DNA from 3 places in the Frateuria sp. GZRe14 genome. Region 1 is predicted to be linked to each of the others. Evidence: predicted binding sites of a transcription regulator. Region 1 holds the regulator's gene; each other region holds the start of a gene.
What was found. The regulator FliA, encoded in region 1, starts transcription of late flagellar genes. The targets are predictions, from matches to a motif close to TAAAGTTTNNCNNNCNNNGGCCGATAA.

Region 1 (7,135 bases):
CGCTGGGGAACAGGATGTCGGTGCGGATCTCGATCTCCAGCCAGTTGGCCGTGCGGCGCACGACGACCTGCTGCCTGTCGATCAGCGGTTGCAGCGCCTTTTCCACCTCGTGCTGGATGCGCGTGAGGTTCGCCTGGCGCTGCGCTTCCTGCGTGGCTTGCACGTCGCGCAAGGTCTCGTGCGGGGCGCGTTCGGCGACCATCCGCCGCGGCGCCGGGCGCAACGGGATCGGCACGGCCACCGGCGCGACGGCCGCGCCGGGCTGGCCCTGCGGCGCGGCGATGGCCGGGTCGACGTTGTGCGGCTTCGCATTCTGTGCCGGCATCGGCGCGATCACGTGGCTGGAGCCGTTGAACGCCTCGATGATCGACTCGGACATCACGCGGTACTTGCCCTCGTTGACGACCGAGACCGCATACATCACCACGAAGAAAGCGAGCAGCAGCGTCATCAGGTCGGCGTAGGGAATCGCCCAGGCCTCATGGTTGACGTGATCCTCGTGGTGATGCTTTTTTTTCACGACAGATACCCCTGCAGCTTGGCCTCGATCTGCCGCGGGTTGTCCCCTTCGGCGATCGACACCAGACCTTCGACGAGGATCTCGCGCATCTGCGTCTGCTTGCGCACCAGGCCCTTCAGCCGCGCTGACATCGGCAGCATCAGCAGGTTGGCCAGCGCCACGCCGTAGATGGTGGCGACGAAGGCCGCGGCGATGCCGTGGCCAAGCTTGCTGGGGTCGGCGAGGTTCTGCATCACCGCCATCAACCCCATCACGGCGCCGATGATGCCCATCGTCGGGGAGTAGATGCCGGCGTTCTCGAACACCTTGGCGGCGACCAGCTCGTTGTGCTCGCGCGCCTCCATCTCGACCTCGAGCACGCCGCGGATCGCGTCCGGCTCGCCGCCGTCGACCAGCATCTGCAGGCCCTTGCGCACGAAGCCGTCGCTTTCCTCGTCGATCCTCGGTTCGAGGCCGAGCAGGCCCTGCCGGCGGGAGATCTCGCTCCAGCCGATGATGCGGGCAATCAGGTCCGAGGGCTGGAACACCGGCGGGCGGTAGACCATCGGCAGCATGCCCAGCGCGCGCTTGAGCACGCTGCCGGGCGTCTGCACCATCAAGGCGGCGATGGTGCCGGCGAAGACGATCACGAACGCGGCCGGGTTGACCAGCGCGCCGACCGTGGAGCCTTTGAGGATGGTGCCGACGATGATGACCAGGAAGGCCAGGATCGTGCCGACGAGGCTCACCACGTCCATGTCAGCCCGCCGCCCTCAATGACGGCAGGAGCTGCCCGCCATCGTCGGCTAGGCCGGCCAGGTCCAGCACCAGCGCCAGCGCACCGTCGCCGGTGACCGTGGCACCGGCGATGCCCGGCAGGCCCTCGAACAGCGGACCCAGCGGCTTGGCCATGACGTCCTCGCGGCCGAGCACCTCGTGCACCAGGCAACCGATGCGCTGGTGGCCGATGTGCAGCACCACCACGTGGCGCGGCGCGACGCCGACCACGCCGGCCCAGCCGGCCAGGTCGCCCAGCGGCAGCGCGCGGCCGCGGTGGTTGGCGACCAGCCGGCCATCGAGCATGCGGTCCTGGCCCGCGGACAGTTCGAACACTTCCTCCACGTTGGACAGTGGCAGCGCGAACAGGCGCGGGCCCACGCGCACCATCAGGACGCGCAGGATCGCCAGGGTCAGCGGCACGGTCAGCTGCAGTTCGCTGCCCTGGCCGAGCTTCGAGCGCACCTGCAGGGTGCCGCCGAGCTCGGCCACGCGCGTCTTGACCACGTCCATGCCGACGCCGCGGCCGGAGATGTCGGAGATCTGCGCGGCGGTGGAAAAGCCCGGGCGGAAGATCAGTTCGTAGCACTCGTTCTCGCTCAGGCGCGCGGCCTGGGCCGCGTCGATCACGCCCTTCTCGACCGCCTTGCGCTTGAGCACCTCGGGGTTCATGCCGTGGCCGTCGTCGCTCACCGCGATGACGATGCGCTCGCCGCGCTGGCTGGCGGACAGGCGCACCGTGCCACGGCGCGACTTGCCGACCTTGACGCGTTCCTCGGGCATTTCCAGCCCGTGGTCCAGTGCGTTGCGCAACAGGTGGATCAGCGGATCGGCGAGCGCCTCGACCAGGCTGCGATCGAGGTCGGTGCCCTCGCCTTCGGTCACCAGGTCCACTTCCTTGCCCAGCTGGCGGGCGAGGTCGCGCACGATGCGCGGAAAGCGCTGGAACAGCCGACCGACCGGCTGCATGCGCATGGACAGCACCGCGCCTTGCATCTCGTCGGCGACGCGGTCGAGTTCGGCCGCGGCCTGCGCCAGCATGTCGTCGCCGCTCTTCTGGGCCAGGCTCTGCAGGCGGTTGCGGACCAGCACCAGTTCGCCGGCGCGATTGACCAGTGCATCCAGCCGGCCAGTGTCCACGCGCACGCTGGTCTCGGCCGGCGCGGTCGCGCGGGCCGGTGCCGGAGCGGGCGCCGGAGCAGGAGCCGGAGCCGGAACCGGCGCCGCGCCGGGAGTACCGCCCTTGCCGTGCAGGTTGTCGAGCAGTGCCTCGAACTCGTCGTCGCCGATGGTGGTGCTGGCTGTCGGCGCGACGCTGGCGCCGGGCGCCGCTGTGCCATGCAGGTTGTCCAGCAGCGCCTCGAATTCGTCGTCGCTGATGTTGGACGGTGACGGCGCGGCCGGCGCCGGTGCGACGGTGCCCGGCGCGGCGGTGCCGTACAGGCTGTCCAGCAGGGCTTCGAATTCGCTGTCGTCGATGCTGCCGTCCGCCGGCGGTGCGGCCACGGGCGCGGCGACCGGCGGCGGCGCGGGCACCGCGGCGCCTGGCGTCAGCCGCTTGAGCAGCGCAGGCGGCGGCATGGCCATCGAGGTGCCGCCCCGCAGCGCATCCATCATCGCGTTGAGCAGGTCCAGCGCTTCGAGCAGTGCGTCCATCCTCGCCGAATCCAGCACCAGCGCGCCGTTGCGGGCGACGTTGAGCAGGTCCTCGGCGTGATGGCACAGCTGCACCATCGGCTCGATGGCGAGGAAGCCCGCGCCACCCTTGACCGTATGGAAGGCGCGGAACACCGCGTTCAGCAGCTCGGCATCGCGCGGGCTGGCTTCCAGCTCGACCAGTTGTTCCGACAGGCGCTCGACCAGCTCCCCGGCCTCGACCAGGAAATCGTCGCGCAGTTCGGCGTCGAGCGAGGGATCCATTCGCCTGGGACTCCCTTAGAAACCGAATTCGCTGAGCAGGCGGTCCGCCTCGTCCTGGCCGGAGATCTTCTCCACCACCGGCGGCGGCTCGCGGCCGGACAATGCACCGGTCAGGCGGACCAGCTCCAGCAGCGAGGACTCCACCGACTCGATGAAGTTGACCACCTTCTTGATGCGCTGGCCGGACAGATCCTGCCAGGACTGCGCCATCACCATGTCGTTGAGGCCCTCGCGGCATGCGCCTGCGAAGTTGCCGGCCTGGCGCGCCAGGTCCGCGACCGGGTCGCATGGTGCCGCCGAGGCGAGCACCTGCTCGGCGCTCTGTGCCAGCGCGTCGGCCTCGGGGCTCATGCGTTCGGCGAAATCGATGCTGCGATGGGCCGCCTGGGCGCTCATCTCCAGCACGTCGTTCAGGTGCTTGCGCACGTCGGCGACCTTGCCCGGCACACCTTCGTGCGCCAAGTCGTTGCCGAGCCGGCTGACCGCGCCATGCAGGTCGCGCGCGAGCAGGCCCAGCGCCCGGAACAGATGCTGCTCGCGCTGGCGCACCAGCGCATCGAGCGCGTGCTCGAAGGCCGCGCCATCTTCGCTGTTGAGCAGGTCCTGCAGCTCTTGCGGCAGCGCGGTTTCGTCGAAGGTGGAAAGCACGGCGCTCATGCGCTGGCTCCCGCGGCGGCCAGGCGCTCGAAGATCTTGGTGAGCTTCTCCTTCAGCGTGACCGCGTTGAACGGCTTGACGATGTAGCCGTTCACGCCCGCCTGGGCCGCAGCGATGATCTGGTCGCGGTTGTTCTCGGCGGTAACCATCAGCACCGGCAGGCCCTTGAGCGAGGGTTCGGCGCGGATCGCGCGCAACAGGTCGATGCCGGTCATGTTGGGCATGTTCCAGTCGGTCACGACCATGTCGAACGGCTGGCTTTTCAGCATGGTCAGCGCGTTGTTGCCGTCGTCGGCTTCCTGGATCAGCGTGTTGGTGAAACCCAGCTCCACCAGCAGGTTCCTGACGATGCGCCGCATGGTGGAGAAGTCGTCCACCACGAGGATTTTCATGTTCTTGTCCATTGGTTCCTCTGGTAGGAAATCGGGATTCGGATCGGAAGTCGGAGGGGTCAGCGGGAAACGGAACGATCGGATGAAGCGCGGCGGCCCTTGCCTTTGCGGGCGCCGGTTTCCGACTCCCCCTGCACGTCGTCGCGCCAGTCGCCCATGCGCGCACGCAGCCGCACGATCGCCTGGCCGTGGATCTGGCACACGCGCGACTCGGTCACGCCGAGCACGGCGCCGATTTCCTTCAGGTTCAATTCCTGCTCGTAGTACAGCGACATGACCAGCTGCTCGCGCTCGGGCAGGCCGGAGATGCCGTCGATCAACGCCTGGCGCAGGCCGTCCTGCTCGATGCTCTCGGCCGGCCCCAGGGTGCCCTGGTCGACCACGTCGAAGGCTGGCGCGCCGTCGCCGTCGTCCGGCGCGGTGAGGCTGAGCAGGCGCGCGCTGGCGGCGTCGGCGAGAATCTGGTGGTAGTCCTCCGCGCTCACGCCGAGGCGCTTGATGACTTCGGCATCCTCGGCGTCGGCGCCGGTCTCGATCTCGATCTGGCGCACCACCTCGGCCACTTCGCGCACCTTGCGGTGCACCGAGCGGGGGGTCCAGTCGGTCTTGCGCAGCTCGTCGAGCATGGCGCCGCGGATGCGGATGCCGGCGTAGGTCTCGAAGCTGGCGGCGCGGTCGGTGGCGTAGTGCCGCGCGGCCTCGAGCAGGCCGATCATGCCGGACTGGATCAGGTCGCCCACGTCCACGCTGGGGGGAAGGCGGCCCATCAGGTGATAGGCAATACGACGCACCAGTGGCGCGTGCTGGCGCACCAACTCATCTGCACTCTGTTTTTGCAGCTGGAGATATTCCGATGCCACGCTCATCTCACCACCCCGACGCCGTCACGGCCTGGCCACCGAAGAATGCGATGCGGTCCAGGCCCGCGCGCGCGGGTTCCTCCCAGTTATCGACCGCACCTGCCAATTGCTTGAATGCCTGCGACGAACGCGCCGCCGGCCACATGTCCACCACCGCGTTCTGGCGCCGGATGGCCTGCTTGAGCCGCTCGTCCTGCGGCACGAACCCGAAGAAATCCAGCACCACGTCCAGGAAGCGGTCGCTGACCTTGGCCAGCTTCTGGTGCAGCGCGCGGGCCTCGCCCAGGTTGCGCACCATGTTGGCGACGAAGCGGAAGCGGCGCACGCCAAAGTCGCGGGAGAGGACCTTGATCAGTGCGTAGGCGTCGGTGAGCGAGGCCGGCTCGTCGCAGACCACCAGCACGACGTCATCGGCCGCCGCGGCGAACATCGCCACGTTGTCCGACAGGCCCGCGGCGGTATCGACCAGCAGGTAGTCCGGCGGACGGGGCAGCTCGTCGAACGCGCGGATCACCGCGGCATGCTCGCCGTTGCCCAGCTGCGCCAGGCGCCGCGCACCGGACCCGCCGGGGATGACCTTGAGCCCGTGCGGGGCGTCAAGCAGCAGCTCCTCCAGCGTGGCCGTGCCGTCCAGCAGGTGGCCCAGGTGGCGCGAGGGCGCCAGGCCGAGCAGTACGTCGACATTGGCCAGGCCCATGTCGGCATCCAGCAGCATCACCTCGCGCCCGGCCATCGCCAGGCTCATCCCGAGGTTGACCGCCACGGTGGTCTTGCCGACGCCGCCCTTGCCGCCGGCGACCGCGATCGCGCGGCAGCGGCGGCGCGGTGCGCCTGCGTTGGCCGCCTGGTGCGGCCGGTGCGGTGCGGCCGGCGCGGCATCGCGCTCGCCCGTGATCGCGTTGAACATGTCTTTCAAGCCCCACGCCTGATTCATTGCAAGGATTCCGCTCATGCCTGGGCCACCATCGTCCCGAAACGCTCGGCCAGCACCGCCTCGTCGGCGGCCGGCGCATTGCCCTTGAGCGCCTGCGCGGCGCGGCACACCAAGAGGCGTGCATCGGCGGCGGCGATGTCCTCTGGCACGCGCTGGCCGTCGGTGGTGTAGTCCAGCGCCAGCCGGTGGCGGATAAGCACCGACAGTGCGCCGCCGAGGCTGGGCGCCTCGTCGAGTTTGGTCAGGATCGCCGCGTGCGGATTGGCCGGCAGGTACGCGCGCACGGCTTCTTCCAGCGACTGCGCCTGCGCATTGGCGGCCAACACCAGGCAGACGCGCAGGTCGCCGGCCTCGCCCAGCGCCTCGAGCTGTTCCTTCAGCCGCGGGTCGTTGCCGGCCAGGCCCGCGGTGTCGACCAGCACGGTGTGGCAACCCTTCAGCAGTTCCAGCACCTGGCGCAGGCTCTGCGCGTCGTACGCCGGGTACACCCGCACGCCGAGCAGGCGACCGTAGTGCTCCAGTTGCGCGGCGGCGCCGATGCGGTAATGGTCGGTACTGACCAGCGCGACCTGCGAGGCGCCGTGGCGCACCACTGCCCGGGCCGCGAGTTTCGCCAGCGTCGTGGTCTTGCCCACGCCGGTCGGGCCGACCAGCGCGGTAACGCCGGCTTCGTCCGAGCGGCCGCGGCCGCTGACGGCGATGCCACGGCTCAACATGCCCAGCGGCAGGTAGCGCGCCTGCTCGGGCGTCATCTGCGGCGGCAGTTCATCGGCCAGCGCGCGGGCGACGTCGGCGTCGATGCCCAGCCGGGTCAGCTCGCGCAGCACGCGGGTGTGCATCGGCTGGCGGCGTTCCATGTCGTTCCAGGCGAGGCTGGAGAGCTGCATCTCGAGCATCTCGCGCAGGCTGGAAAGCTCTGCGCGCATGCGCACCGTGTCCTGCGCGGCACGCTCGATCAACGGATGGACCGCCGGCTCGGCAGGAGCTTCGGGCGCCGGCTGAGACGGCGACGGTTGCGCCTTCGCCTGGACCAGACCCTCGGCCTGGACGCGGGGCGAGACGTGCGGAGCGCGCACTTCGGCACGCACCGGCTTCG
Region 2 (7,135 bases), 1.9 Mb from region 1:
TGCCGGATGTCGAAGCTCATGCCGATGCTCGGGAAGGGAAAGCCGCGAGCTTACGACTGACGGCGGCAAAACGCGCGTGAAGCGGGCGCGGGCGCGCGTTCGCGCGTCCTGAATGACAGCAGGCCCACACTGGTTCGTCCATCCGAACAACGGGAGAACCCCATGAAGAAATCCGCCTCCGCCACATGGTCCGGCGGCCTGAAGGACGGCCAGGGCACCATCTCCACCCAGACCGGCGTGATGCGCGAGGCGCCGTTCGGTTTCAAGTCGCGTTTCGAGGACGGCCCCGGCACCAATCCGGAGGAACTGGTCGGCGCGGCGCTGGCCGGCTGCTTCTCGATGGCGCTGTCGCTGGGCCTGGGCAATGCCGGGCTGACGCCGGAGCGGATCGAGACACGGGCCGAGGTGACGCTGGACAAGCAGGGCGAGGGTTTCGCCATCACCACCATTGCCTTGAACTGCCGCGCCCGCGTGCCCGGCGCCGACGCCGACACCTTCCAGCGCATCGCGCAGGAGACCAAGCAGGGATGCCCGGTATCCAAGGTGCTGCGCGCCGACATTTCGCTCGACGCCGCGCTGGAGGGCTGACTGCCGGGATGCGCAGGATGGGCTCCGGCCCATCCCGCGAGTCAGGCCAGCAGGCGTCGGACCGCCAGTTCCGGATCGGCTGCCATGACCCGGTTGCGGCCGGCATGCTTGGCCGCGTACAGCGCCGCGTCCGCGCGCCGCAGCAGGGCCGCCACATCGTGCTCGCCCGGCTCGGCCGCGGCGGTACCGATCGACACGGTCAACTGCAGCAGATGCCCGTCGACCATCAACGGCGTGGACTCGACCGTGCCGCGGATGCGCTCGGCCAGCACCAGCGCCTGCTCCAGGCTGGTATCGGGCGCCAGCACCACGAATTCCTCGCCGCCGATGCGCCCGATCACGTTGCCGGCCCGCAGCGTGGCCCGGATGCTGGCGACCAGTGCCAGCAGGACCTTGTCGCCGCCGCCATGGCCGAAGCGATCGTTGACGCTCTTGAAGTGGTCGGCGTCGATCATCAGCACGCCCAACGGCCGTCCTCCGCGGTTGACCTGGGACAGCATCCGGGTGGCGCTTTCGGTCAGGGCCAGGCGGTTCTTCACGCCGGTCAGCGAATCGACCCTTGCCAGCAGGTGCAGCTCGCGCTGCAGCGTCTCGTTGTAGAGCAGCAGGAAACCGATGCTGAGGAACAGCGGCTGCATGCCCGAGAGCAGCACGTAGAAATAATTGACCAGGGCCGGCTGGATGATGTCGGCCGGCGGGTTCAGGTCGAACCATAGCTGGCCGTTGCGCCACACCAGCAGCAGCGCCGAGGCCGAGCACATGACCAGCAGCACCACTCGCGCCCGTGAACTGCGGCTGGGGCCGCCGCTCAGCAGCGCCCACATGCGCAGTGCGATGTCGGCCATGATCGCCGCCGATCCCCACAGCACGCGCACACGGTAGTCCGGCTCGACCACGCCGAACCAGGCCACGCCCAGCCAGCCGATCACGCCGATCGCCAGCGCCGTTCGCCAACGCAGCGGCGCGCCGAGCAGCATGCGCAATGCCACGACCGACATGCCCTGTGCCAGCAGGTTGAGCGCGTTGCCGCCCAGCACCAATTGCGCCGGGTGCAGCCAGACCTGCGCCGCCAGCATGCTCCAGCCGGCCGATTCGACCGCCAGCGCGCCCGCACGCAGCTTCAGGCTGGTGCGTGCCGAGCCCGGGCCGCCATGCGTGCCGGCCCAGAGCAGGACGGCCAGCACGAGCGACTGGACGGCACTGATCAGCGACAGCGTTTCGATATGCATGGGCATGCTGGGCTCTCCCCCGCGCCCGAACGTGACGATGGCTCCCGCCGTGGATGTCGCGTCTCCGCGATGGGCGTCCCGGCTTGGTCGTCGCCCGTCGTATCGGCGCTGGCTGGCGCGACTTTAGCGTTGACAGCGAGGCCGAGTCCGTTACTTTCCACGCAAAACGCCCAAACGGATGCCGGATGGCCACCCAGATCCCGACCCTCAACAGCTGCCTGCCCCGCATGACCGCGGGCGAAAAGCGCTTCGCCCAGCGGCTGGAACAGAAGCTGGAGGACGACTACCTGCTCTGGTACGACGTGCCGGTGGGCCTGAAGCAGCGCCGCCCCGACTTCGTGGTATTCCACCCGCGCCGGGGCCTGCTGGTGCTGGAGGTGAAGGACTGGAAGGCCGAGACGATCCAGCACGCGGACAGCACCCAGTTCACCCTGGTCACCGACCGCGGCCTGGTGAAGGAGAACCATCCGCTCCTGCAGGCGCGTGCGTACGCGCTGGAGATCGGCGTGGTGCTCGAGCGCGACCCCGCGCTGCGTTTCCCGGAAGGCCATCGCCATGCCGGCAAGATCATCATGCCGTGGGCCTGGGGCGTGGTGCTGGCCAACATCAGCCGCAAGCAGTTCGAGGATGGCGGGCTGGACGCGGTAATCCCGCCGCACCTGGCGATCTGCCGCGACGAGTTCTACGAATCGGTCGAGTCGGAGGACTTCCAGGAGCGGCTGTGGGCGATGTTCCCCTACGCCTTCCCGGTGGCCCTCACGCTGCCGCAGATCGACCGCGTGCGCTGGCACCTGTTTCCCGAACTGCGGGTGGAACCGGGCAGCGGGCAATTCGGCCTGTTCGGCCCGACCGAGGCGGCGGTGCGTCCGCTGCAGATTCCCGAGCTGGTCAAGGTAATGGACGCGCAGCAGGAACAGCTGGCGCGCTCGCTGGGCGACGAGCACCGGATCATCCACGGTGTGGCCGGCTCCGGAAAGACCATGATCCTGGGTTTCCGCGCCATGCAGCTGGCGCGCGCGATGAACCGGCCGATATTGATCCTCTGCTACAACAAGACGCTGGCCGCGCGGCTGGAGCAGCTGATCGGCGAGCGCGGCCTGGCCGACAAGGTGCAGGTCTACAACTTCCACAAGTGGTGCCACAAGATGCTCACGGCTTACCACGTGGAGCTGCCGCCGAAAGGCTCGGACGGCTTCTTCGAGCAGATGGTCGAGCGGGTGATCGCCGGCGTCGACAAGGGCCAGATCCCGCGCTTCCAGTACGGTGCGGTGCTCGTCGACGAAGGCCACGACTTCGAGCCGGACTGGTACAAGCTGATCGTGCAGATGATCGACCCGGCCACCAACTCGCTGCTGGTGCTCTACGACGACGCGCAGAACATCTATGGCAAGGCCGACCGTCGCAAGGTCAGCTGGAAGAGCCTCGGCGTGCAGGCACAGGGCCGGACCACCATCCTCAAGCTCAACTACCGCAACACGCTGGAAATCCTGGCCGTCGCGCGCGGCTTCGCCAACGAGCTGCTCGATGCCCGCGCCGACGACGACGATGGCGTGCCGCTGATTGCCCCCGAGAGCGCCGGCCGCCGCGGCGCGGTGCCGGAGCTGATCCGCGTGGAAACCGCACCGGCGCAGCTCACCGTGCTGATCGCCCAGCTGCGCGATGAACACGCGCACGGGCGGCCGTGGTCGGACATGGCGGTGATCTTCCGCAACCAGTGGGAGGGCGAGAAGCTCGCCGAGGCGCTGGCCCGCGAAGACATTCCCGGCCGGCTGGCCGAGGGCCGCGGCAAAGGCGCGCTGTTCGCCGTCGGCGACACGGTCAAGCTGGTGACCATGCATTCGAGCAAGGGCCTGGAGTTCCCGTTCGTGATCATCCCCGGCCTGGGCTCGCTGCCCAAGGAAGGCAAGGACGAGGCCGAGGAAGCGCGCCTGCTCTACGTGGCGATGACCCGCGCGACCGAGCGGCTGCTGTTGATCCACCACGACGATTCGGTCTTCAGCAAGCGCATCCGCGACGCGATCAACCAGGTGCAGGACCAATTGGTGGCGCTACCGGCCTGACCGGTTGCAGGAGCGCCTTGGGCACGACCGGAAGATGGTGGTCGCGCCCAACGGCGCTCCTACAGGGGCTCCCATGCCTTTGGGCACACTCCCGCCCAGCTGGCAGCCGCTAGGCTGGGGCTTTCGCCCCAGGGGAATCACCGTGCGCAAGACCCTCCAGGCCACCCTGCTGGCCGCCTCGCTGCTGGCCGGCTTTACCGTCCCTGCCTTCGCTGCCGACAAGCCTGCCGCCGACGCCAGCCACGACGACTTCCACCTGCCGCCCTTCCCCGCCGACGCGCACGTGCAGCAGACCGCGCAGATCGACGGGCGCGCGCTCAGGTACACCGTCACCGTCGGCTCGCTGCCGGTGCGCGACGAGAAGGGCAACACCGTGGCCGAGGTGGTCTACACCGCCTACACCATGGGCGGCGCCGACCGTCCGGTGACCTTCGCGCTCAACGGCGGCCCGGGCGCCTCGTCGGTGTACCTCAACCTTGGCGCGATCGGCCCCAAGCGCGTGGACTTCGGCGTCGAGGGCGACAACCCGTCCGATCCGGCCACCCTGCACGACAACCCCGGCAGCTGGTTGCCCTTCACCGACCTGGTGTTCATCGACCCGGTCGGCACCGGCTTCAGCCGTGCGCTGGTGGAGGACAAGAAGGCCACCGAGCTCTTCTACAGCACCGACAACGACATCAAGTACCTCTCGCGCATCGTCTACGACTGGCTGGTGAAGAACGGCCGCCTGCAGTCGCCCAAGTACCTGGTCGGCGAGAGCTACGGCGGCTTCCGCGGTCCGCGCATCACCGACTACCTGCAGACCCAGCTCGGCGTGGCGATGAAGGGCGTGGTGCTGGTCTCGCCCTACCTGGACCCGGCCGCCTCCAACGACGAGAACGTCTCGCCGCTGCCGTGGATGCTGACCCTGCCTTCGATCGCGGCGGCGCACCTGGAGCGCGAGCACAAATTCAGCCCCGAAGCGATGGCGCAGGTGATCGAGTACACCCGCGGCGAATACGCCACCGACCTGATGCGCGGCCGCTCCGATCCGCAGGCGACCGAGCGGGTGATCAGTAAGGTCACCGAGCTGACCGGCCTGGACCCGCTGTTCGTGCGCCGCTCCGGTGGGCGCCTGGAGACGCAGGCCTACCTGCGCGAGGTCTACCGCGCGCAGGGCAAGCTGGGCAGCCGCTACGACTCCAATGTCACCGCGTGGGATCCCTTCCCCTACGCGCCTCGCCAGCGCACCGGCGACCCGATCCTCAACGGCATCATCGCGCCGACCACCACAGCGATGGTCGACTTCGTCACCCGCACGGTGGGCTGGAAGTACTCCGGCCGCTACAACGCGCTCAGCTACGACGTGAACCGCCTGTGGCACGAGGACGATGACGCCATCGAGGGCTCGGTCTCGCAGCTGCGCGAATCCGTGGCCAACGATCCGGGCCTGCGCGTACTGATCGCGCACGGGTGGGACGATCTCTCCTGCCCGTTCATGGCCTCGGTGCTGATCGTCGACCAGATGCCGCCGATGGGCGACCCAACCCGCGTGCAGGTCAGGGAGTACCCCGGCGGCCACATGTTCTACGCCCGTCCGGACAGCCAGGCGGCGCTGCTGAAGGACGTCAAGGCGCTCTACGGCGCCCGCTGATTGATGTAGCTTGGGGTGCGCCAGACGAGCGCATCCCAACCACCATCGGTGCCCTGCCAATGACCGAGCTGCTCACGCCCGACCTCCTCGCCGCCCAGCCGCTCGATCACGCGTGCGCGCTTTCGGCGCGTTGCTACACCGATCCGCGCATGCCGGCGCTCGATGCCCGGTCCGTGTTCGCGAAGAGCTGGCAGCTGGTCTGCCACCAGTCGCAGCTGGCGGGCGTCGGCGACCACCTGGTCACCGCCATCGCCGGCCTGCCGATCGTCGTCGTGCGCAGCGACGAGACCACCCTCCGCGCCTTCCACAACGTGTGCCGCCATCGCGCCGGGCCGGTCGCCAGTTGCGATGGCAAGGGCGCGACCGCGTTGCGCTGCCGCTACCACGGCTGGACCTACGGCCTGGACGGGGTCCTGCGCGGTGCGCCGGAGATGGGTCGCACGCCCGACTTCGATCCCTCGACGATCCGGCTGCCCGAGGCACGCGTGCAGGTGTGGCAGGGCCTGGTCTTCGTCGCCACTGGCGAGGCGCCGCCGTTCGCCGAATTCGTCGAAGGCATCGATGAGCGCCTGGGCGAAGGCCGCTCGCTGGCCGGCTTCGAATTCCACCACCGCGCCAGCTGGGAAGTGGCCTGCAACTGGAAGGTGTACGTGGACAACTACCTGGAGGGCTACCACGTGCCGCACATCCATCCGGGCCTGAACAGCGTGCTGGACTACCGCAGCTACGTCACCGAGACCGCGGGGTGGTACTCCTACCAGTTCAGCCCGCTGGAAAGCGCCGACGAGCTCTACGGCAGTGGCGAGGCGCTGTACTACTTCCTCTATCCCAACACGATGCTCAACATCCTGCCCGGCCGGCTGCAGACCAACCGCGTGCTGCCGCTGGGCGTGGACCGCTGCCGCGTGGAATTCGACTTCTACTATGCCCCGGACACGAGCGACGAAGGCCGCGCCCGGCGCGAGCGCGACATCGCCTTCAGCGACGAGGTACAGGACGAGGACGTGACCATCTGCGAGGACGTGCAGCGCGGGCTGGCATCCGGCTCCTACGAAAGCGGTCGCCTCAATCCGCTGCGCGAGAACGCGGTCCACCATTTCCACGAACTGCTGCGCCGCGCCTACCGCGAGCACGCGTGAGCAACCCCTCCGCCGCGGCTTCACGACCGCTCGGCCAGCTGGCGCTGATCGCCCTGGTGGTCGGCAACATGATCGGCTCGGGCGTGTTCCTGCTGCCCGCGGCGCTGGCGCCGTACGGCGCGGCGAGCTTGCTGGGCTGGGCGCTGACGCTCGCCGGCGCGCTGCTGCTGGCACTGGTGTACGCCTGGCTGGCGCGCGCGATCCGCAACCACGGCGGCGCCTACGGCTATGCGCGACGTGCGTTCGGCGACGGCATCGGCTTCGTGGTCGCGTGGAGCTACTGGGTCTGCACCTGGAGCGCCAACGCGGCGATCGCGGTGGCCTTCGCCGGCAGCCTCGGCGCGCTGTGGCCGGCCGCCACCGCCACGCCGGCTCTCTCCGCAGGCTGCGCGCTGGGCGCGTTGTGGCTGTGCACCGGGGTGAACCTGGCCGGCGTGCGCGAGGCGGCGCGCATGCAGATGCTCACCACCCTGCTCAAGCTGGTCC
Region 3 (7,135 bases), 490 kb from region 1:
CTTTCTCCGTGCTCTCCCTGGTGGTCTGTTGCTTTCTAGTTGACAGACAAGTCGCCAGGCTCGTTGTGCTCGCTTACCTCGCAATCGGCTTGTATAGCTTCATCGTAGGCATGGCCTTCTCCGAGCACGGGCAACTGAGCGGTCAGGGTGTCTTTGCGATCGCGCTGGTCTTTCCGCCGGTGTTCTACGTGGTCTACCGCGTTTATTCATCCAAGAGCGGGTGACGTCGCTTCTGGCGTGGCCTGACCGCTCGTTCAAGGCGGACGGCTTCGCCGCCTGGCGTTAGGCCCCTGCATGGCTGACCTCCCGCGACGTGTGCCTTGGCCACGCTTCGTTTCGCAGGTTACCCGCACTTTTCACGACAAAGTACTTGACGACCGTGCTACGCCAAGCCTAGCCTCGCCGGCATGGACAACCGCCACTTGCGAAGCACGGTGTCGCTGCACGAGCACGCCGCGGAAAATCTTCTCTACATCCGCGATGCCATGGAGCGCGCCAGTTCCTTTACCGCCGTACCCGGCTGGGGTGGCGTTTTCATGGGGTTGGCCGGATTCGCGGCGGCGATCATCGCGCCGGCGCAGCACAGCAGGTTCGCGTGGTTGGTGACCTGGCTCGCGACCGCTGCCATCGCCGTGGCCGTCGGGTTGATCGGGGTGCTGGTCAAGGCGCGCAACGAAGGGGTCCCTCTGCTGTCGCGCCCTGCGCGGCAGTTTGCGCTTGGCTTCGTGCCGGCGATATTCGTGGCCGCGCTCCTTACGATCGTGCTGTTCCGCGCCGGGCTGGATGCGCTGCTTCCCGGGATGTGGCTACTGCTGTACGGCACGGCCGTGATTGCCGGCGGCACGTTCTCGATCCGCATCGTGCCGCTGATGGGCATCCTCTTTCTTTTCCTGGGCGCGATCGCGCTCTTCACGGCGCCGCCGGTGCAGGCAGTCTGCCTGGGTCTGGGTTTCGGTGGCCTGCACGTCGTGTTCGGCGTGCTCATCGCGAGAAAGTACGGTGGCTAAGCGATCGACCGCCAAGGCAGAGAACCTGCACAGCCGCCCGGCCCTGGTGCCGGTGGAGGGTGCGGTGGAACGCACGGTGGATCTTGACCGGCTGATCCACGAACGGCTGCGACTGGGGATCATCAGCGCCCTGGCCGTGAACGACCGGCTGGGCTTTACCGATCTCAAGGGCCTGCTCAATACGACGGACGGCAACCTCAGCGTGCACGCGCGCAAGCTCGAGGACGCGGGATACGTCGCCTGCCACAAGGGCTTCGAGGGGCGCATCCCGCGCACCGAATTCCGCATCACCCCGAAGGGCCGCAAAGCCCTGGAGTCCTACCTCAACCACATGGAAGCGCTGATCGCCGCAACCCGCATCGGCGACTGACCGTACGGGAGCGGCAGTTTGGCGCGCGCCTCAACTTTACATTGCAGAGTACTTGACGGATATGGACAACCTGCACGTTGCGATCATCATGGACGGCAACGGCCGCTGGGCCGAGGAGCGGGGATGGCCGCGAACCCGTGGCCATCGGGCGGGCGCGGGCGCGGTGCGACGCGTGGTGGAGGCGTCGCCGCGGTTGGGAATCACCACGCTGACGCTGTATGCCTTTTCCTCGGACAACTGGCGCCGTCCGGCACCGGAAGTCGCAACGCTGATGGCGTTGTTCCGCAATTTCCTCACGTCGGAGGTGGACGCTTGCCGCCGCGAAGGGGTTCGCCTGAGCGTGATCGGTCGCCGCGATCGGCTTTCCCCAGCGCTGGTAAGGACCATCGAGCAGGCCGAAGCAACGACCGCCGACGGCCGGATGCTCGACCTGCGACTGGCGGTGGACTATTCCTCGCGCGATGCCATCACCACGGCGGCCGCGCTCCACGCAGGCGCAGCGCCGAGCCGCGAGCAGTTCCGCCAGCTGCTTGCGCGTTCGCAGCACGGCGACCCGTGCACGCCGGACGTGGATCTGCTGGTCCGCACCGGACGCGAGCAACGGCTAAGCGATTTCCTGCTGTGGGAGTGCGCCTATGCGGAGCTGCTCTTCTCCAGCGTGCTGTGGCCGGATTTCACCGGGGGCGACCTTGCCGACGCGGTCGAGACGTTCCATCGGCGCAATCGCCGGTTCGGCAGCCTGCCCGAGGCGTGCGTGACGGAGCCGGAACGCAAGACAGCCACCCGATGAGCCCTCCGATCAACGGGCGACTCTGCCCTGTCGTTCAACCCAAAGCGAGGTTGCATCCATGGAACATCAGGACATGCACGAGGTCATCGGCGACGCCATTCGTTACTGGGAGCGCCACCGGATCGTCTACAACCTGGTATTGCTGGTGGTCGTCGCGACCATTTTCGTCGCGAATGCCGCCGCTTTCGGGCGCGTGGTTTCGCTCGACCTGTTCCTGCAGCTGTTCCTGCTCGCGGTCATGGCGAACGTGGCCTACTGCGCCGCCTATCCGGTCGACCTGACCGCGCAGTGGTCCACGCTGCGCGCACCGTGGCTTCGGATGCGGTGGGTTCTTTTCCTGATCGGCCTGGCATTCGCCACCACCCTCGCCCAGTTCATCGCACGCGGGTTGCTGGGCGAGCACGCCTGACCTTGCGTGGAAGAAGCAAAACGGACAGCTCCCAGCGGAGGCACTTCATGCGCGCACCTGTTCACCTCAGCACGTTCCGTTCGGCCGCCTGCGTGGCATTGGTGGCGACGATTCTCCTGGTATGGCTCAGCCTGGGGGTCGGCATCATCGGGGCCGATGGCGATCCGGCCAACCGAATGTATTTCGGAGTGGTGGCCATCGGCGTCATCGGCGCGGCCATCGCGCGTCTGCACCCCAGGGGGATGGCGCGGGCGCTCGCGGCGATGGCGTTTGCGCAGGCGCTGATCGGTGCGTTCGCGCTGGTCGAGGGGCTGGGGCTTCCCTGGAGCGGGCCAGCGGAGATCGTGCTGTTGAACGGCTTCTTCGTGGCGTTGTTCGGGGGATCGGCGTGGATGTTCGCGCAGGCGGCACGGGGCGAGCCGGAGCGCGGCAGGGTTTGAGGCGCGGGGCGCGATCGCGGGGACTCGCGGTCGCGTACAGGTGAGCTCCTGCAAAGATGGAATGCGATCGCGTGGTGTGGCTCGCGGTCGCGCGCAGGTGCGCTCCTCCAGGGAGCGATCAGGTGGCGAGGTGCTCGCGGGCCTGCATCGCCAGTTCGAAGGAGCGCCGCCGCAGGTTGTGATCGAAGATGTTGGCGGTCAGCATCAGCTCGTCGGGTTGGTGGCGGGCGATGAAGTCGGCCAGGCCCTTTTGCACGGCGGCGGGGCCACCGACCACGGCGCACGCGAGCGCGCGTTCGACGCCGAGCCTTTCGGTAGGCGTCCAGTAGCTCTCGATGTCGTCGATGGGCGCAGGTACCAGCCCTGGCCGGCCGCGGCGCAGGTTGATGAAACTCTGTTGTTGCGTGGTGAACAGGCGGCGTGCCTCGGCATCGGTGTCCGCCGCGACGACGTTGAGCCCGAGCATGGCGTATGGCTGCGCGAGCCGCGGCGACGGGCGGAATTCGCGGCGGTAGATCGACAGCGCGGTGTCCATCGCATCGGGCGCGAAATGCGAGGCGAAGGCGAAGGGCAGCCCCAGCGCCGCGGCCAGGCGCGCACTGAACAGGCTGGAGCCCAGCAGCCAGACCGGCACGTCCAGGCCCGCGCCGGGAACCGCGCGCACCGCCTGGCCGGGACTGGCCGGTTCGAAGTAGTGCAGCAGTTCGAGCACGTCGTCGGGGAAGGTTTCCGCCGCGTCGCCGTAGCGGCGCAGCGCACGCATCGTCGCCTGGTCGGTTCCCGGGGCACGGCCCAGTCCCAGGTCGATGCGGCCCGGGTACAGCGCGGCCAGCGTGCCGAACTGCTCGGCCACCTGCAGTGGCGCATGGTTGGGCAACATCACGCCGCCGGCGCCCACGCGGATGGTCGAGGTGCCACCGGCGACGTGGCCGATCAGTACTGCCGTGGCGGCGCTGGCGATGCCGGGCATGTTGTGGTGCTCGGCCAGCCAGTAACGCCGGTAGCCCAGTTGCTCGCCCAATCTGGCCAGGTCCAGCGTGTTGCGGAAGGCGGCGCTTGCGTCGCTGCCTTCGGTGATGGGGGCCAGGTCGAGTATCGAGAAGGGGATCATGCGGGAGGTCCTGCGCGGAGTTCCCTGGATGTGGGGCCGCGGGGCGGCCATTGCCAGTGTCCGCGCGGGGCGGGGCTCCGGCTCCGGCTGCGCTCGGCGCGAACGGGGTTTTGGGACGGCTACATTTCCCCGCCGGACTGCCGATACAGCGCGGAGCACGCCATGGAACCTGCATCCGGATGATCGCCATGTGGCGGCGTCTTTTCGCCGCGAGGAAAGTTCCGAGCCGCCCTGCCCCCGCCCCGCCGATCGTGACGGTGGTGGCCGACGCGCCCGTGTGCGAGATGGCGCCACCGCTGGCGGTGGTGGAGGACCGTTTCCATCGTTTCGTGCTGGGCCTTCCAGCGGCCGTCAGCGATACGGCCAGCGGCCCCGAGCAGGCCACGTTGCGGCGGCTGGAGGCGATCGGCGAGCGCTTCGACGTCAGCGGGCTGCCGCGCCTGCCCAGCGTGCTGCCACAGCTGCTGCGCGCGTTGAGGAACGACAACCTGGCCGGATCGCAGCTGGCCGCGCTGATCGGCCGCGATCCGGTGCTCGTGGGCGAAGTGATGCGCGTGGCCGGCAGCGCGCACTTCCGTTCGGCGCAGCCGATCCACAGCCTGCAGCACGCCGTGGTCCTGCTCGGGCGCGATGCCCTGCGCCGGGTCGCCACATTGCACGTGATGAAGCCGATCCTGCAGGCCAGCGCGGGCATGCGCGGGCATATGGCCGGGCCATGGCTGTGGGAGCACGCCGAGCGCTGCGCGCATGCCGCCGCCTTCCTCGGCCGGCATGGGGGCTGCGATCCGTTCGAGGCGTTCCTGGCCGGAATGGTCTGTCATACCGGCACCGGCGCGATCGTGCGCCTGCTGGACCAGGAGGCGCCGCCGTCGCTGGGGCCGTTCTCGCCCGTGTTCCTGGCGGGCTGCATGCGCATCGGCGCGCGGTTGTCGCTGCGCGCGGTGCGGCACTGGGAGATGCCGGCCAACGTGATCGAAGCACTGGTCGAACGCGTCAACGCACCGCAGGCGCCGGCCTCGTCGCTGGGCAAGGTGCTGGCCTGCGCCGATCCGCTGGCGATGGTGCAGCTGCTGGTGGAGCGCGACCTGCTGGACGCCGAACTGGACTACAGCGCCACCTGGCCGGACAGCTTCCCCACGCCGGTGATGCGGCGCGGGCAGTTGGACCTGCGCCGGCAGTTCATGCCGACACAGGACTGAAAGGGCATCAGTGCGGCGTGGATCCCACGTCCGCGCGCAACTGCCGCGCAATGTCGTCGGCGCCGGTGGCCAGCAGGGCGGCCAGCGCCTTGGCGTAATCGCCCCGGGCCGGCGCGGGCATGGACGGCGAGACGTGATAGGTCTTGTCCGAACCCAGGCCGCGTGCATTGATGGCGCAGTGCGTGCCCAGCTCGAGCGTGACGTTGGCCGGCGTGGCCTCGGTGTCCACGCGCATCTCGGCGAAGACCTGCTCGCAATGCACCACCAGATCGGTGAAATAGGCCGGCTCCAGCGCATGGCGCAGACGCGCCTGCAGCACCTCGGACACCGGCGGCGTGGGCTTGAGCGTGAGTGAATCCTCCAGGCCGCGAACCTCGACGTCCTGTTGATCCTGCTCGACCTGCAGCCACGGCGCCGAGGCCGGCGTCACCAGGTTGCCCAGCGCCACTGGCACGCGCGTGTCCTGCGAACCCCCACATGCGGCCAGCAGCAAGGCACCGCCGGCTATCCATGCAAACTTCTTCATACGAACTCCCCCGAGAGCGAATGGCCTGAACGAATCTACAGGCGCTCCGATGCGCGATCAACGCAACGGCATGGCAAACGCGAGCCAGTGCACGTTCGGACGTCCGATCGCTGCAGTCGCCGGCGCAGGCGGCCCACCGGCGTCACGTGCGAAACGCGGGTGGGCTGGCGTCCACCCTACACTGCCCGCCCTATCCGCGCGTGCGGACGGGGTGATCCAGGCCACCGGCCACACGCAGGAACTGGCGCCGCGCGGGTCCGAAACGCACCAGTCGCGGCACCAGGACGTCGCGCAGTTCGCGCAGGGTCGAGGGGCGGCCCTGCATCAGATGGGTCAGTGCACCCACGCGCCGGACCACCTGCCGATGCACCGGATGTCGCAACTGCGCGTAGCTCGCCAGGCGCGAGAGGCGGCCATTGAGCGCGTCGGCCGCGCAGTCGGCGAACACGTAGGCATCCTCGATCCCCAGATTCATGCCGCGCGCCCCAAGCGGCGAGTGGATGTGCGCCGCATCGCCACCCAGCAGCACGCGTCCCACGCCGGCACGCTCGGCCACGCGATGCGCGATGTGGAAGTGGGACTGCCACAGCACGTCACCGCACACCGTGCCGGGGGGCAGCGCGTCCAACGGCGCACGGCTGTTGCCGATAACGCGCCAGATGTCCTCGCGCACGCGCAGCGCGAACAGGAAGCCGTCCGGCAGCAGGAACAGATGTACCCGATCCGGGTCAAGCGGCGTCGCCAGGTGCAGGTCCCACAGTTGCCAGGGCTCGGGCAGTTCGTCGCCAGGGAAGGCCAGCCCAAGTGCCTGGCGCACCGTGCTGTGCGCGCCGTCGGCGCCGTACAGCAGCGGCGCCTGCGTGGGTTCGACGCTGCCGTCGGCATGCACCAGGTGGATCGTGACGCCGTCCTCGCCTTGCGCCAGCGTGTCGAGTTTCACCCCGCGCTCGACGGTGACGCCCTGCGCCCGCAACGCGTCGGCCAGCAGGGCTTCCGTGCGCGACTGGGGCAGCGAGATCAGCGAGCGCTCGGTGTCGAGCAGGGGCGAGACCGGCACGGCGACGTCCTCGTGCCCGCTCTGGTGCAGCGACAGTCCCTGCACGGCCCAGCCTTCGGCCAGCATGCGCGCGGTCACGCCGGTGTCTTCCAGCAGATCCTGCGTGCGCGGATTGACGGCCAATGCCTTGGAATGAAGGCTGGGCGCCGCCGCCTTGTCGACGATGCGCACGGGAACGCCGCGTCGGGCAAGCAACAACGCGGCCGCCAGTCCAGTCGGACCGGCG

Region 2: a site for FliA is predicted at 1,917-1,943, ahead of ACFWZ1_RS13100 (GGDEF domain-containing protein). Genes of this name have one in related genera too.
Region 3: a site for FliA is predicted at 4,248-4,274, ahead of ACFWZ1_RS06745 (HDOD domain-containing protein). Genes of this name have one in related genera too.

The regions. Positions count from the first base shown of each region.
Region 1 is NZ_JBHZGJ010000001.1:988,096-995,230, reverse strand. It holds gene motD (flagellar motor protein MotD) at 1-520, opposite strand, end outside; gene ACFWZ1_RS04440 (flagellar motor protein) at 517-1,257, opposite strand; gene ACFWZ1_RS04435 (chemotaxis protein CheA) at 1,259-3,196, opposite strand; gene ACFWZ1_RS04430 (protein phosphatase CheZ) at 3,212-3,853, opposite strand; gene ACFWZ1_RS04425 (chemotaxis response regulator CheY) at 3,850-4,257, opposite strand; gene ACFWZ1_RS04420 (RNA polymerase sigma factor FliA) at 4,305-5,111, opposite strand; gene ACFWZ1_RS04415 (MinD/ParA family protein) at 5,113-6,057, opposite strand; gene flhF (flagellar biosynthesis protein FlhF) at 6,054-7,135, opposite strand, start outside.
Region 2 is NZ_JBHZGJ010000001.1:2,862,220-2,869,354, forward strand. It holds gene ACFWZ1_RS13090 (GNAT family N-acetyltransferase) at 1-20, opposite strand, end outside; gene ACFWZ1_RS13095 (OsmC family protein) at 163-588, shown strand; gene ACFWZ1_RS13100 (GGDEF domain-containing protein) at 630-1,823, opposite strand; gene ACFWZ1_RS13105 (3'-5' exonuclease) at 2,003-3,877, shown strand; gene ACFWZ1_RS13110 (S10 family peptidase) at 4,020-5,510, shown strand; gene ACFWZ1_RS13115 (aromatic ring-hydroxylating oxygenase subunit alpha) at 5,570-6,649, shown strand; gene ACFWZ1_RS13120 (amino acid permease) at 6,646-7,135, shown strand, end outside.
Region 3 is NZ_JBHZGJ010000001.1:1,477,416-1,484,550, reverse strand. It holds gene ACFWZ1_RS06780 (hypothetical protein) at 1-224, shown strand, start outside; gene ACFWZ1_RS06775 (hypothetical protein) at 408-1,007, shown strand; gene ACFWZ1_RS06770 (winged helix-turn-helix domain-containing protein) at 1,000-1,377, shown strand; gene ACFWZ1_RS06765 (di-trans,poly-cis-decaprenylcistransferase) at 1,439-2,167, shown strand; gene ACFWZ1_RS06760 (hypothetical protein) at 2,226-2,576, shown strand; gene ACFWZ1_RS06755 (hypothetical protein) at 2,624-3,016, shown strand; gene ACFWZ1_RS06750 (LLM class flavin-dependent oxidoreductase) at 3,135-4,127, opposite strand; gene ACFWZ1_RS06745 (HDOD domain-containing protein) at 4,316-5,326, shown strand; gene ACFWZ1_RS06740 (hypothetical protein) at 5,334-5,852, opposite strand; gene ACFWZ1_RS06735 (FAD-dependent oxidoreductase) at 6,043-7,135, opposite strand, start outside.